Rhodopseudomonas boonkerdii: one gene and its partner. The protein of the gene in region 1 interacts with the protein of each later gene in a pairwise test. Links are inferred from orthologs where the notes say so. Each region holds a gene or a part of one and is shown on either strand. Other genes may lie near its edges.

Evidence for each region. The genes of interacting proteins can lie anywhere in the genome.
Region 2: the proteins of E0H22_RS14885 (region 1) and E0H22_RS00945 interact in binary tests that used the Escherichia coli proteins (3 or more experiments, as listed by UniProt). The link is inferred for Rhodopseudomonas boonkerdii from one-to-one orthologs.

What each region holds. Positions count from the first base shown.
Region 1 is NZ_CP036537.1:3,252,659-3,260,867, forward strand. Bases 3,204-5,910 are described here. They hold E0H22_RS14885 (single-stranded DNA-binding protein), read right to left. Parts: upstream 4,953-5,910; coding sequence 4,455-4,952; downstream 3,204-4,454. Other genes in these bases: E0H22_RS14875 (DUF1127 domain-containing protein), read left to right, coding at 3,592-3,855; E0H22_RS14880 (DUF2306 domain-containing protein), read right to left, coding at 3,871-4,278; E0H22_RS14890 (outer membrane protein), read left to right, coding at 5,400-5,910. Also shown: E0H22_RS14865 (sulfite exporter TauE/SafE family protein), read left to right, coding at 1-118; gyrA (DNA gyrase subunit A), read right to left, coding at 289-3,042; more of E0H22_RS14890, read left to right, coding at 5,911-6,110; excinuclease ABC subunit UvrA, read left to right, coding at 6,369-8,209. UniProt on the Escherichia coli protein: Plays an important role in DNA replication, recombination and repair. Binds to ssDNA and to an array of partner proteins to recruit them to their sites of action during DNA metabolism. Acts as a sliding platform that migrates on DNA via reptation.
Region 2 is NZ_CP036537.1:204,861-212,502, reverse strand. The notes cover bases 2,442-5,359. They hold E0H22_RS00945 (primosomal protein N'), read right to left. Parts: upstream 5,041-5,359; coding sequence 2,842-5,040; downstream 2,442-2,841. Other genes in these bases: E0H22_RS00940 (tyrosine recombinase XerC), read left to right, coding at 5,180-5,359; E0H22_RS00950 (divergent polysaccharide deacetylase family protein), read right to left, coding at 2,442-2,789. Also shown: E0H22_RS00965 (F0F1 ATP synthase subunit epsilon), read left to right, coding at 29-436; E0H22_RS00960 (RNA pyrophosphohydrolase), read right to left, coding at 487-990; E0H22_RS00955 (RNA pyrophosphohydrolase), read right to left, coding at 995-1,498; more of E0H22_RS00950, read right to left, coding at 1,587-2,441; more of E0H22_RS00940, read left to right, coding at 5,360-6,169; E0H22_RS00935 (DUF4337 domain-containing protein), read left to right, coding at 6,733-7,323; E0H22_RS00930 (alpha/beta fold hydrolase), read right to left, coding at 7,409-7,642.

The sequences.
Region 1 (8,209 bases):
TGGCGGCTTGCTTGGAGGCCGTCTTTTCGCCGTGCTGCCCGCGCCGATAGTCCGTGGCGCCATTGTTGTGATTGGAGGCGCGATGACCGTAATCTACATTTGGCGGTATTGGCTGTAGCCAATCATACACTTATGACCAAGGAGCGTCATCCCTTACCGTCGATCCGTAGCAAGAGCGTCGGGCCGGCCCCACCTTGAGCAATAAGCGCGCGTCTTACCCGTACAGAAAAGCCCGCAGCATAGCCGCGGGCTTTTTGCTTCACGCATCGTAAACTGCCACGAAGAGCCTCAACCCTCCACCTCCGGCGCAGCCCCACCCGCCTCAGGCTCCTCGCCCTCGCCGGCTTCGCCGATATGCTCCACCGACACCACGTGCTCGTCGTCCGCGGTGTTGAACACGATGACGCCCTGGGTGGAGCGGCCGGCGACGCGGATGCCTTCGACGGGACAGCGGATCAGCTGCCCCTTGTCGGTGACCAGCATGATCTGGTCGCTGTCTTCCACCGGGAAGGAGGCGATCAGCTTGCCATTACGCTCGTTCACCGACATGGCGACGATGCCTTTGCCGCCGCGGCCGGTGGTGCGATATTCGTAGCTCGAAGTGCGCTTGCCATAGCCGTTGATGGAAACGGTGAGCACCACCTGTTCCGCAGCGCCGAGTTCCGCATAGCGCTCCTGCGACAGCTGAACGGCACCGGACGTCTCTTCGCCCTCGGCCTCGACAGCCGACTCGTCGGCCACAGCTTCGCCCGCCACCGCGCGGCGCATTTTCAGATAGGCCGAACGCTCGTCCGAGGTCGTCTCCACATGGCGCAGGATCGACAGCGAGATCACCTTGTCGCCTTCGGCCAGCGCAATGCCGCGTACGCCCATGGAGCTGCGGCCCTGGAACACGCGAACATCGGTGACCGGGAAGCGGATGCACTGGCCGCCGCCAGCGGTCAGCAGCACGTCGTCATGCTCGGTGGCGATCTGCACGTCGACGATGCTCTCGCCCTCGTCCAGCTTCATGGCGATGATGCCGGAGCGGCGGACATCGACGAAGTCCGATAGCTTGTTGCGCCGGACATTACCGCCGGTGGTGGCGAACATCACGTCGAGCGTATCCCAGGTGCTCTCGTCCTCGGGCAGCGGCATGATGGTGGTGATGCGCTCGCCCTGCTCCAGCGGCAGGATGTTGATCATCGCCTTGCCGCGACCGTTCGGCGGCGCGATCGGCAGGCGCCAGACCTTCTCCTTGTAGACCTGGCCGCGCGACGAGAAGAACAACACTGGCGTATGCGTGGAGGCCACGAATAGGCGCGAGACAAAATCCTCGTCACGCGTCGCCATACCGGAGCGGCCCTTACCGCCGCGGCGCTGCGCCCGATAGGTCGAGAGCGGCACGCGCTTCACATAGCCATGATGCGACACCGTCACCACCATGTCCTCGCGCTGGATCAGGTCCTCGTCCTCGACCTCGCCTTCCTGCTCGACGATCTCCGTCTTGCGCGGCGTGGCGAACTCCGCCTTCACGGCACCGAGTTCGTCCTTGACGATGCCCTGCACGCGCGCACGCGAACGCAGGATGTCGAGATAGTCGGCGATCTCGATGGCGAGTTTATCAAGTTCGTCAGAGATTTCCTCGCGACCGAGCGCCGTGAGGCGTGCAAGGCGGAGCTCGAGAATGGCCTTGGCCTGTTCGAAGGACAAACGCGCGGTACCGTCCGGATTGATGCGGTGACGCGGATCGTCGATCAGCGTAATCATCGCCTCGACATCCTTCGCCGGCCAGTCGCGCGACATCAGGGTCTCACGCGCCGTGTTCGGGTCGGGTGAATAACGGATCACACGGATGATCTCGTCGATATTGGCGACGGCGATGGCGAGGCCGACCAAGATATGCGCCCGGTCGCGCGCCTTGTTGAGGAGGAATTTCGTACGCCGCGTAACGACCTGCTCGCGGAAGCCGACGAAGATCGTCAGCAGGTCCTTCAGATTGAAGACCTGCGGGCGACCGCCATCCAGCGCCACCATGTTGGCACCGAAATTGGTCTGCAGCGGCGTGAACTTGTAAAGCTGGTTGAGCACGATGTCCGGCACGGCGTCGCGTTTCAGCTCGACGACTACGCGATAGCCGTCACGGTCGGATTCATCGCGCAGATCCGAGATGCCATCGATCTTCTTCTCGCGCACGAGTTCGGCGATGCGCTCGACCATGGTGGCCTTGTTCACCTGATACGGCACTTCGGAAATGATGATCGCCTCGCGATCCTTGCGGATCGGCTCGATCGAGACTTTGCCGCGCATCACAATGGAGCCACGGCCGGTGTGGTAGGCGGTGCGGATACCGGCGCGACCGAGAATGATGCCGCCGGTCGGGAAGTCCGGGCCCGGAATGATCTTGTTGAGATCGTCGATGGAGAGCGAGGGATCGTCGATCAACGCCACGCAAGCATCGATACATTCGCCGAGATTGTGCGGCGGAATGTTGGTCGCCATGCCAACAGCGATGCCACCGCCGCCATTGACCAGAAGGTTCGGGAATTTCGCGGGAAGAACCTTCGGCTCTTTTTCCGACGAGTCGTAGTTGTCCTGATAGTCGACGGTGTCCTTGTCGATATCGTCGAGCAGCGTCTGCGCGATCTTGGTGAGGCGCGATTCCGTGTAGCGCATCGCGGCCGGCTGATCGCCGTCGATGGAGCCGAAATTGCCCTGGCCGTCGATCAGCGGCACGCGCATGGAAAAGTCCTGCGCCATGCGCACCAGCGCGTCATAGACCGATTGGTCGCCATGCGGATGATACTTACCGATGACGTCGCCGACGGTGCGCGCCGACTTGCGGAACGGCTTGTTGTATTCGAAGCCGTTCTCGTACATCGCATAGAGGATGCGCCGATGCACCGGCTTGAGGCCGTCGCGGGCGTCGGGCAGCGCGCGCGCCACGATCACGCTCATGGCGTAATCGAGATACGAACGCTTCATCTCGTCGAGGATGGATACGGGACGGATATCCGAGGGAACCGGCGGCTCCCCAGGCTTCTGGTCTTCGTTGTCGGACAAGGTTGTTTCCGGTCAGATTCGGGTGCGACTCATATAGCGTAAAGCACGCGCGTAGGCCACCCCGACAACCTCCGAGGCAAGTGATTTTCGACCTTATCTTTCAATCAGTTACGGCGCTCGCAAGGAAGAAACGGCAAGATTGGTGGAAGCCGTACAAATCGCGTGAGAAACGGCGGGATCCTGCAGCAATCTTGCGGCCGTACAGCGGCGGGCCAGAGGCAAGCACCGGCTCACGGATCATGCCGCTTGGGGGCAGACGACGGGCTCGCGGACACGTCACTTCGCAATCTTCGAGACTCGCAAGCACGCACTAGTGAAAGAAACGCAGAAAACAACCATTGATTTATGGGCGGCATCATAGTATGCGGCCATCATGAATATGTTTGTGCGCATCTCCAATCGCAAATCGATGACCCGCCTTTGCTGGGCCATGGAAGGAGTCATGCGCTAGGACGTTCAAAGCCGCTATCTTCTTCGACAGGCCCCGCCGGCATCGGACGGGGCTTTTGTTTTGGCCTCGCCTGCCGTGCGCAACAGCAGGAGTGACCGATGCCAATCCAATTCACACCGCCAGCAACCGGGACCGGCGATGCCGCCGCACCATCGGCGCTGCGGGCCGCCGCTTTCTTGAAGCCGTGCTGGCACTGGTTTCAGGAGCAGTGCCGATGCCGCGAGCCAGGCATCTCGCTGCATGATCTCAGCGAAAGAGAACTGATAGATATCGGCATGACGCGCGCGGAGATCGACCACATCACCGCGCATCGTCGCCTCGATCGGCTTCGCGATGGCATGGCATATCCTTGGATGTGCTGAAGCACCGAAGCCTAATTAGCGGCCGGCGAACACCACCGTGTGCATGACGCGCCCCGGCACCATCGTGAACAAGCCGGCGATCACCAGCGCGCCGATGAAGATCGACACCATCGTGATGGCATGCGCGCGCACGCGGTGCCGGCGCGCGTGAAGGACGCCGACCACCAGCATGATCGGCGTAAGGATCGAGAGCAGATGGATCGGGCTCCAGTCACGCCACAGCCGATAGCTATCGCCATGAATCCAGAACGAGCTGATCGCCGTAATGGCCAGCAATAGCACCCATAGCCAGCCCATCACCCGATGCGACAACGTGCCCTTGGGGGCAGCGAGTTGAACGACGCCAAGCGCAAATCCTGCCATGGCTGCGAAGGCATGCAACGGGATCGGCGCGGCGGCATCGAGCAGAGGCTGGAGCGACATGTGATCACGGATCCAAGAGAATGATGCAAGCAATTCTCGCACAAATCTTTCCAATGTAAAGATATCGCGCTCATCCACATTGCGGCAGCCATCGCGCCCATTCATCCACCCGAAAAGAAAACGCGCCGCGAGCAATCGCTCGCAGCGCGCCGAGGTGTCGTTAGCAATGCGGTGGATCAGAACGGGATGTCGTCATCCATATCGCTGCGACCGCCGGCCGGCGCGGCGGCCACGCGGCGCGGCGGCGGGCTGGACTGGCCGCCGCCAAAACTGTCGCCCATGTCGTCGCCGCCATAGCCGCCACCACCGCCCGAGCCCCCGCCGCGGCCGTCGAGCATGGTCAGCGTCGCGTTGAACCCCTGCAGCACGACTTCGGTCGTGTATTTTTCAGCACCGGACTGGTCGGTCCATTTGCGGGTCTGCAACGCGCCCTCGATGTAAACCTTGGCGCCCTTCTTCAGATACTGCTCCGCCACCTTGGCGAGCCCCTCGCTGAAGATGACCACGCGATGCCATTCGGTTTTCTCCTTGCGCTCGCCGGTTGCCTTGTCGCGCCAGGTATCCGAGGTCGCCACCGTGAGATTGACCACCGGATTGCCGTTCTGCATGCGGCGGACCTCGGGATCCTTGCCGAGATTGCCGACCAAAATCACCTTGTTGACGCTACCCGCCATGCCACTCTCCTAACTCTCGAATCTGAATTGCTGATCGGATGCCGACGTCCAAGCCCGGCACCAAAGTGCCGGCTGTGCGCAACCGTGCCGATATCGACCCTATACGGTCCGTCCCCGCGGGACGTCCCCGCACCGCGGGTTATCCACCACGACGTCACTCTAGTATGTTCCCTTAATGTTCTCAAGCAGCAGAATTCGCGCGACGGTATCGTGGCAGCGCGGGGCAGACGGCCCCGTGAACTCCAGCGCACCCGATTCGTACAACCGGCCTAGGCAACTGTTTCCGCTTACCTTTTACTTACGTCCAATCCAAGGACAACGTATGCGAGTGTGGCTTTTAAGTGACTGCATTTTGACGGGACTCGCCTATAGTCCAACCAGGGATTGAATTCGGCGTTCACGCCGGGGGAATGGTTTCGCTGCGAAACCGCACTGGGGAGACTTCAGATGAAGAAGATTTTGCTTGCTTCGGCTGCCCTCGTTGTTCTCGGCGCTTCTGCGGCTTCCGCCGCTGATCTGGCTGCCCGCCCCTATACCAAAGCTCCGCCGATGCCGGTCGCCGTCGCCTACAACTGGTCCGGCTTCTACGCCGGTGTCATGGGCGGCTATGGCTGGTCCGACCGTTACCGCATCGATGGCTTCGCGTTCACCACCAATGACATCAAGGGTGGCTTCGGCGGCGGCACCATCGGCTACAACTGGGCGATCCCGGGCGGCAACTGGCTGTGGGGTCTCGAAGTCGATGCCGCGGCATCGGACATGAAGTACAGCGACACCATTCTCGGCATCGTCACCGTCGAGGACAAGATCCGCTCGTTCGGCAGCGTCACGGGACGTCTCGGCGTCACCGCCGGCGCGGCGCTGTTCTACGCCAAGGGCGGTTACGCATGGGCTGACAACCGCATTTCCATCGCCATCCCCGGCGCTTCCGCCTCGCAGAGCAAGGTTCACTCGGGCTGGACCGTGGGCGCCGGCGTCGAATACATGTTCGCACCGAGCTGGTCGCTCAAGGGTGAATATATGTATGCCGATTACGGCAACGCCGCCTATGGCGACCCGAATGTCGGCTTCACCAATGTGGGCCTGACCACACACACTGTGAAGGGCGGTATCAATTACCACTTCAACTGGGGCGGCCCGGTCATCGCCAAGTACTGAGCTTCGAAAAACAAGTCTTCGAAAGGCCGGCAGCAATGCCGGCCTTTTTCTTTGCCCGCTATTTGCCCGCGCCCTTTCCGAAAGCAGGTCTCCTCTGCACCCCCACGGCCAACAAAGTGCTGGAGACCGCGCGAGAGCACTGGAAATCCCTCCCCGTTCTTCCTATGTTCCGGACACACTCAATTCGGCGTTGATCCCGGTGCCCCGGCGAGACGCGCCCGCATGTGGCGCGCACGGCGTGCCGGGGAATGCATTGCGATGGATGAAGTCATCAAGGCGAGGCGGCAACAGGCTGCAGCGAACATGCGCAGCATCACCATCCGCGGCGCCCGCGAGCACAATCTCAAGAACATCGACCTGACGATCCCGCGCGACAAGCTGGTGGTGTTCACCGGCCTGTCCGGCTCTGGAAAATCGTCTCTCGCCTTCGACACCATCTATGCCGAGGGCCAGCGCCGTTACGTGGAGTCGCTGTCGGCCTATGCCCGGCAGTTCCTGGAGATGATGCAGAAGCCGGATGTCGACCAGATCGACGGCCTGTCCCCCGCCATCTCCATCGAGCAGAAAACCACCTCTAAGAATCCGCGCTCGACCGTCGGCACCGTCACCGAGATCTACGACTATATGCGCCTGCTGTGGGCGCGCGTCGGCATTCCCTATTCACCGGCGACGGGCCTGCCGATCGAAAGCCAGACCGTCTCCATGATGGTGGACCGCGTGCTGGCGATGCCGGAAGGCACGCGGCTCTACCTGCTGGCGCCGGTGGTGCGCGGCCGCAAGGGCGAGTATCGCAAGGAATTTGCGGACTATCTCAAGAAGGGTTTTCAGCGCGTGAAGGTGGACGGCACCTTCCACGAACTCGCGGAAGCACCGACCCTCGATAAGAAGTTTCCGCACGACATCGACGTGGTGGTCGATCGCATCGTGGTGCGCCCGGATATCGGCCAGCGCCTCGCCGAAAGTTTTGAAACAGCTCTGAAGCTCGCCGATGGCCTCGCCGTCATCGAATATGCGGATGCGCCCGCTGCTGCCGCCGAGGACACCGGCAAGAAGAAGGTCGCCAAGATTCACGACAAGACCGGCGCCGAGCGTATCCTGTTCTCGGAGAAGTTCGCCTGCCCGGTCTCCGGCTTCACCATTCCGGAAGTCGAGCCCCGTCTGTTCTCGTTCAACAACCCCTATGGCGCCTGCCCCAAATGCGGCGGCCTCGGCGTCGAGCAGACCATCGACGCCGATCTCGTCATTCCCGACAAGGAGCTGACGCTGCGCAAGGGCGCCATCGCGCCCTGGGCAAAATCGTCATCGCCTTATTATCTGCAGACACTCACCGCGCTCGGCAAGCACTACAAGTTCACGCTCGACACCAAATGGAAGGACCTGCCGAAGAAGACGCAGAACGTCCTGCTGCACGGCTCCGGCGACGACGAGATCAAGTTCTCCTATGAGGACGGGGTTCGCTCCTACGACACCAAGAAACCGTTCGAGGGCGTGGTCACCAATATCGACCGCCGTTTCCGCGAGACCGAAAGCGAATGGGCGCGCGAAGAACTCGGCAAGTATTTTTCCGACGTCCCTTGCGATGCCTGCGAGGGCTATCGCCTGAAGCCGGAAGCGCTCAGCGTGAAGATCGGCGGGATGCACATCGGCAACATCTCCGAACTTTCCGTGCGCAAGGCCGGAGACTGGTTCGAGACCGTGCCGGGCATGCTCAACAAGCAGCAGAACGAGATCGCCGTTCGTATCCTCAAGGAAATCCGCGAACGCCTCTCCTTCCTGCTCGATGTCGGCCTCAACTATCTCACGCTGTCGCGATCCTCGGGCACGCTGTCCGGCGGCGAGAGCCAGCGCATCCGCCTCGCCTCGCAGATCGGCTCCGGTCTCACCGGCGTGCTCTATGTGCTGGACGAACCCTCCATCGGCCTGCATCAGCGCGACAATGCGCGGCTGCTCGACACGCTGCGCCGACTGCGCGATCTCGGCAACACCGTGATCGTTGTCGAGCATGACGAGGACGCCGTCATCGCTGCCGACTATGTCGTCGATGTCGGCCCCGGCGCCGGCACCCATGGCGGCAACATCGTCGCCCAGGGCACGCCCCA
Region 2 (7,642 bases), 3.0 Mb from region 1 along the record:
GCGGAAATCAGCCAAGAGAGTTGTTACGATGGCCACCTTCCACTTCGATCTCGTCTCGCCGGAAAAGCTCGCCTTCTCAGGCGAAGTCGAGCAGGTCGACATTCCCGGCGCCGAGGGCGATGTCGGCGTGATGGCTGGCCACGCGCCGGCTGTGGTCGCCCTGCGCCCAGGCATCATGACCGTCACGACCGGTGGCAAGCATGAGAAAATCATCGTGCTCGGCGGTATCGCTGAAATCTCCGAAAAGGGTTTGACGGTGCTGGCGGATGTCGCCACCTCGCTCGCCGAACTCGATCGCGAAGCCTTTGCGAAGGATATCGCCGAGATGGAAGAGAAACTCAGCGAGAAGGAAGGTAACGCCCTCGACCGTGCCATCGAGCGCCTTGATCAGTTCAAGGTAATCCAGCAGAACATCACCTCGACGGCGATGCACTAAGCGTCCGACTAGAAAAGATAAAAAGCCCCGGGAGCGATCCCGGGGCTTTTTTACGGCTGGACAAACCTTGCGAATTCCGTTGCCACCGCCCGATACACCGCGCGCCGAAACGGCACCACCAGATCGGCGACGCGGTCGAGGCGCTCCCAGCGCCACGCGTCGAACTCCGCGGGCTGTCCGTTGCGGGGCGTCAGCGGATCGACCTCGTCATCGGCGCCAGTGAAACGCAGCGCGAACCATTTCTGCCGCTGGCCGCGAAACTGCGCGAAGCGGTGGGTGGGATCGTCATGCGGGATGAAGTCGTAGGTCATCCAGCCGGTTTCGCCGAGATAATCGGCGTGCGAGACCCCGGTCTCCTCCCACAATTCACGCATCGCGGCGACACGAAAATCCTCGTCCGGGTCGACACCGCCTTGCGGCATCTGCCATTCGAGGCCGGGCAGGACGATCTCCGGCCCGTCATCCTTGAACCGGCGGCCGATCAGAACTTCGCCGCCAGCGTTGAACAGCGCGATGCCCACATTGGGCCGATAGGGACGGGAGTCGGTCGTCACAGCATCAATCGCCGGCGAGGCCGGCGAATTCCTTCACCACGCGTTCATAGACTGGCCGCTTGAACGGCACGATCAATTCCGGAAGGTTTTTCATCGGCTCCCAGCGCCAGCTGACGAACTCGGCCTTGTGGCCGTGCGGCGGCTGCACGACATTGATCTCGCTCTCGTTGCCGGTGAAGCGGAGCGCGAACCAGCGCTGCCGCTGGCCGCGATAGCGACCCTTCCAGGCCCGACCGGCGACGGTGCGCGGAATGTCATAGATCAGCCAGTCCGGCACCTCGCCAAGTTTCTCGACGGATCTGACGCTGGTCTCCTCATAGAGCTCGCGCTTGGCGGCTTCCCAGGTGTCCTCGCCGGGATCGACGCCACCCTGCGGCATCTGCCAGACATGGGTGTCGTCCACATGCTCGATACCGCCCGCGCGGCGGCCGATGAAAACGCGCCCCTGAGGGTTGAGCAGCATGACGCCGACACAGGTTCGGTAAGGCAGATCTTCGTATCGCGTCATTCCATTGCTTCCTGGCCGGGCCGGCCGCCATGCGTCCCCCTGAGGCCGTGTCGCGCTCTGTCCGAACCGCAGGCCTCCAACTCCAACGCTAGCTAGATTTTGATTTCAGCATCGCGGTTGTCAATGGCACCAGCATGATCCCCCGCGATTCCAGGGCTTTCGCCCAAGTGCTTATCTTCTCGATTGAAATTGGCAAAGAGGACGCCGCGCCGACGGCGAGACCCCGTTCTTTTGCGAGACCTTCCAGCTTCGCCAGTGCCTTGTCGATTTCGGCCGAATTCGGCGCGGCGTCGATGGTCAGATCGGCGCGCGCAAACGGCATGCCCAATGCTTCGGCCGCGGCCGGCGCCACGCTGCGCGACGACGATCCGTCGTCAAACAGTGCCAGACCGCGCTTGTTGGCCTCCTTCGCGACCGCCTGCATGGCCGCGTCGGTGGCGATAAAGCGGGCGCCCATGAAGTTGCCGATACCGACATAGCCCTGGAAGCGGCTCATATGCCACATCATGCGGTCGATGTTCTGCTCGGGCGTCGCGGATGCCAGCAGCGTCTGCGGGCCGGGGTCGTTGTCGGGATAGTCAAATGGTTCGAGCGGCAACTGCAGCAGGATCTCGTGGCGCTGTGCGCGGGCGCGCTCGACCAGCTTGCTGGGATCGGAGCCATAAGGCGTGAAGGCGAGCGTGACGGCCGGCGGCAGTTTGGTGATGGCCTCGATGGTCTTGGCGGCGCCGACACCGAGGCCGCCGATCACGATGGCGATGCTCGGCGTCCGTATCGCCTTGGTGCGCTCGGCCTCGGAGCCGGCGGCATAGACATTGACCGGCTTCAGGCCGCCCACCGCAATGGGCACCATGCCATAGCGGGATTGTTCAAGCAGCTTCTGGTCGATGCCGGTCATGACGGGCGCTGCGTCGGGCGCTGCGCCTTCCGACCCGTCGGTGGCGACCACCACGTTCTGCCGGGCGCCGCTGGAGCCATCGATGATGGTGATCGTCTTCTGGCCCGGCGCATCGATCCTGGCGACATCCGGCATGCCATGCTTTACATCGACCGGCGGGGGGCTCGGTGGCTTCTGGGGTGCCGTTTCGGGGGCCTTGATGGCAACGCGTGCGACCGGCTCGCCACCCATCGGATCCTTGTGGAAGACAGCGACGCCGGCAAAGCCGACCATCAGCAGGCCGAGTGCCGTTGCAGCGGCCTGGGTGCCGGTAAAGGGCAGCCGGAACCGGCGCTTAACTTGCGCAGGTTTCTGTCCCAGCGGGGCGCTCAGATCGTCCGCCGACACGGCCAAGGGTCTCCCGAATCAATCGGCAGACCATAGCATGGCGGCACGCCACCCGTGGCTACAGGAAGCTCTGTGGATCGACGTCGACCTCGAGCTTGAGATTGCCCGCTGTTTTGGGCGCATGGGCAAGCCAATCCCGCAAGTAGCGCGAGAGATCGACGTTTCGGGCTGACTTCACCAGGAGCCGGAACCGATATCGCCCCTTGATCACGGCCAGCGGAGCCTCGGCCGGGCCGAGCACGAGGATGCGCTCGTCGACCGGCGCACAGGCCGCGAGTTTTCGTGCAAAACCTTCCGCCGTCGGCCGGTCGCCACCCGAAATGATCATCGCCGCCAGCCGGCCGAACGGCGGATAGCCGGCGCGCTCGCGCGATTCGATCTCGTTGTCGTAGAACGCCTCGCGGTCGTTCGCGACCAGCGCCTTCATGACGGGATGCTCGGGTTGATGAGTCTGCAGATAGCCGACGCCGCGGCCCTGCTCGCGGCCGGCCCGGCCGATCACCTGATTGAGCATCTGGAAGGTGCGCTCCGCCGCGCGCGGATCGCCATTGCCGAGGCCCAGATCTGCATCGATCACACCGACTAGGTTGAGGCGCGGAAAATTATGTCCCTTGGCGACCAGCTGGGTGCCAATGATGACGTCGACGCGGCCTTCCGCGATCTCGGCAAGTTCGGCACGCATCGATTCCACCGAGGTGATGAGATCGCTCGACAGCACCATGGTGCGTGCGCCGGGAAACAGGTCGGCCGCCTCTTCCTGCAGGCGCTCGACACCGGGGCCGATGGCCGCCAGCGATTCCTCGGCGCCGCAATGCGGGCACTGATGCGGTCGCGGTTCCGAGTAACCGCAATGATGGCACACAAGGCGCTTTCGGAAACGGTGATCGACCAGCCAGGCGTCGCAAATGGTGCAGGCGAAGCGATGACCGCAGCTGCGGCACAGTGTGAGAGGTGCATAGCCACGGCGGTTGAGAAACAGCAATGCCTGTTCCTTACGCTCGATCGCATGCACGATTTTCTCGGCCAGCCGCGGTGCGATGAAGCGTCCGCGCGACGGGCCTTCGCGGCGCAAATCGATAGCTTCGATCTGTGGCATGTGCTGGCCGCCGAACCGCGACGGCAGCGCGATGCGCTGATAGCGGCCCTTGCGCGCATTCACTTCCGATTCGACGGAGGGCGTGGCTGACGCCAGCACGATCGGAATCCCGGCGATGGAAGCGCGGACGACGGCCATGTCGCGGGCGTGATAATGCGCGCCTTCATCCTGCTTGTAGGCCTGATCGTGTTCTTCATCGATGATGATGAGGCCGAGCTTCGCATAGGGCAGGAAGAGCGCCGAGCGTGCGCCGACCACGACATGTGCATCGCCATTGGCGATCGCAGCCCAGTTGCGCGCGCGGGTGCGCGGCGTCAGCTCGGAATGCCACTCCATCGGCCGCACGCCAAAGCGTCTGGCGAAGCGGTCGAGAAATTGTCCGGTCAGGGCGATTTCCGGCATCAGGATCAGGACCTGTTCGCCGCGCTTGATGATCTCGGCCACCGCTTCGAAATAAACTTCGGTTTTGCCGGAGCCGGTGACCCCGTCGAGGAGCGCCGCCTGAAACGCGCCTGTCGAGGCGAGCTTGCGGATCGCTTCGGCCGCCACAGCTTGATCGGGCGAAAAATCCGGTTCGACGAAGGATGGATCGGGCGGCGGTGGCGGCAACGGCGGCGGCATGACCTCGACGGCCAGCGTGCCTTCATCCACCAGTCCGTCGATCACACCGGCGCTGACGCCGGCCTCGCGTGCTGCATCGGATTTGCCATGCAGCAATCCGTCGCGCAGAATTTCGATCACGCGGACGCGTGCCGAGGTCATGCGCTTCGGCGCCTCTCCGACGAGGCGGACACCGAGCTTCATGCGCTCGGGGCCGAGATGTTCGCCCATGCGCAGGGTCATGCGCATCACCATGCCGCGGGCGGACAGTGTGTAATTCGCGACCCAGTCGACCAGCTGCCGCAATTCCTGCCGCAATGAGGGGACGTCGAGTTTTTCGCCGACGTCCTTGAGCCGATTGTGCAGGCGCGGATCGGGATTGGTGTTTTCCGCCCAGACCACGCCGATCACCTCGCGGGCGCCGAGCGGCACGGTAACGACGTCGCCCGGCTGCAGGTCCAGCCCGCGCGGCACCCTGTAGGAATAGGCCTGATCCAGCGCCACCGGCACCAGCACATCGACGATCCCCGACGAGGAGGGGGGGCGTGGAGCTGAACTCATGGGCGGATCGGAACTCGCGAGGGCAAAATCGTCGAACAACGGAACGTCCAATTTAGGCGTCATGCTGCCGCGAGGCCAGCGGTTCACCAATGCGAAACCCGCGGACGGGATAATCGCTGCCTCATTCAGTGGATCGCCCATGGCCAAAGCCGCAAAGAACCAGCCTGCCGAGTCGAAACAGCCGGCCATTGAGCTGATTTGCGCCGATGCGGATGTCTCGCTGCAGATGACGCGCTGGCTGTCGCATCTGCGTGCCGAGCGGCGGCTGTCGCCGAAGACGCTCGAGGCCTATGCGCGCGACGTCCGTCAGTTCATGCTGTTTCTCGCCGATCACTGGGGCGGGCAGGTGACGCTGACGCGATTTGCGAAGCTTGCGGCCAATGACGTCCGCGCCTTCATGGCAGCGCGGCGCGGTGATGACATCGCCGGGCGCTCGCTGATGCGGGCGCTGGCGGGATTGCGCTCGTTCGCCCGCTTCCTCGAACGCGAGGGGCTCGGTTCGGTCGGTGCGCTGTCTTCGATACGTGCGCCGAAGATTGGCAAAAGCCTGCCGAAGCCGCTGCAAATGGCCTCCGCCAAGCGCCTCACCGACGCCGACGAGCGGGCGGGGGAGAATCGTGAGCCGTGGATCTGGGCACGCGATGCCGCCGTCATGGCGCTGCTCTATGGGTCTGGCCTGCGCATCTCCGAAGCGCTTGATTTGAAGCGCCGGGACGTGCCCTCCCCCGGCAAGGGCGATGTCCTGATCGTCAACGGCAAAGGCAACAAGACCCGCATGGTGCCGGTGCTGCACAATGTGCTGGAGTTGATTGCGGAATACGCAGCCATGTGTCCCCATCCATTACCGGCGGATGGCCCGATATTCGTGGGCGCTCGCGGCGGTCCGCTGTCGCCGCGCATCATCCAGCTCACCATGGAGCGGATGCGCGGGGCTCTCGGTCTGCCCGACAGCGCCACCCCGCATGCGCTCCGCCATTCTTTCGCCACCCACCTGCTGACCCGTGGCGGCGATCTGCGTGCCATCCAGGAACTGCTCGGGCACGCCTCGCTTTCGACCACGCAGATCTACACCGGAATCGATACCGAACGGCTTTTCGAGGTCTACAAGACGGCGCATCCGCGGGCGTAGTCGCAGCAATCTCCCCCTCGTCCTGAGAGTCTGACTGGAAATGCAGTCAGTAGTTTGGCGCTGCTGGTCGCCCAGACGGCGCGCGACACACTCTGTCCCTCCCGCCTGAACGCAGTTGCGTTCAGGCTGAGGTGAGGAGGCGCGCAGCGCCGTCTCGAACCATGAGATGGCTTGGCGCGGAGCCTTTTCGGCCATCCCTTGCGAATGGCTACGCCATTCGCAAGGGAGACGCCGCTGCGCGGCTCCTCAGGATGAGGGACGGAGGATCGAGATCCTGAGCTGAACGGGCATTGTTCCGAGCAAAAGCAGTCGAAAAGCGCTCCAGATCGCTTGATGAGGCAGACTCTCTCTGAGGAGCGGCCGTAGGCCGCGTCTCGAAGGATGGATGCGGCGCGCCCACAACTCATGGTTCGAGACGGCGCGGTCAGCGGCGCAATTGCACCGCTGGGCCTCCTGACCATGAGGCGGGAGTTGCTGGCGACGACCCCCGTCATCGCCACATTGTCCTTGCATGCGACAATCTGTTCGGCCAAAGCTCGGCCGCTTTTGCCATGGGGGACCTGATGGGCGCGCATGAGAGTATGGAGCACGCGGAGCATGCCGAGCATGCGTCCGGCTCGAACAAGAAGATCGCACTGCTGATTTCGCTGCTGGCGCTGTTTCTGGCGTTCTCGGAAACGCTCGGCAAGGGCGCGCAGACCGAATCGATCAGCAAGAATGTCGAGGCTTCGAATCTGTGGGCCTTCTTCCAGGCCAAGAGCGTCCGCCGTACCGTGGTGCAGGCGACCTCGGAACACGCCAAACTCAGCCTGGGCCTGATGGGCGACGATGCCGCGAAGGCGGCGCTGGCCAAGCAGATCGATGACTGGAACAAGACGGCGCAACGTTACCGCAACGAGCCGGAAACCGGTGAAGGCTCCGAACAGCTCGCCGCGCGCGCGAAGCATGCGGAGCATGAGCGCGATCTCGCAATGGCGCGTTATCATCACTACGAAGTGGCTTCAGCTGCCTTCCAGATCGGAATCGTGCTCGCCTCGGCAACGATCATTACAGGCATGCTCGCGCTGGCCTGGGTCGCGGGCGCGCTCGGTCTCGTCGGCCTCGGCTTTACCGCCATCGGCCTGTTCGCGCCGCATGCCGTGCATCTGATGTGACAAAAAAGGAATGCGCGGCGATGTTCAGGTGTCGCGGCGGCGCTCGAACACCTCTCCCTGGTAGGGGAGAGGTGAAAAGGGAGCGCTACCTTCTGCACAACTCGATCACCGCTTCCGCAAACTCCTGGGGCTTTTCTTGCGGGACATTGTGCCCGGCTCCCGCGATGACGCGGCGCTCATAATGGCCGGTAAAGTGTCGGCCGTGATTCTCCGATGCCTTGACCGGACCCACGCCGTCGTCTTCTCCATGCAGCACAATGGTCGGCACATCGATCCTCGGCTGCGCAGCGAGCCGGTCCTCGACAAAATCATAGGCGGG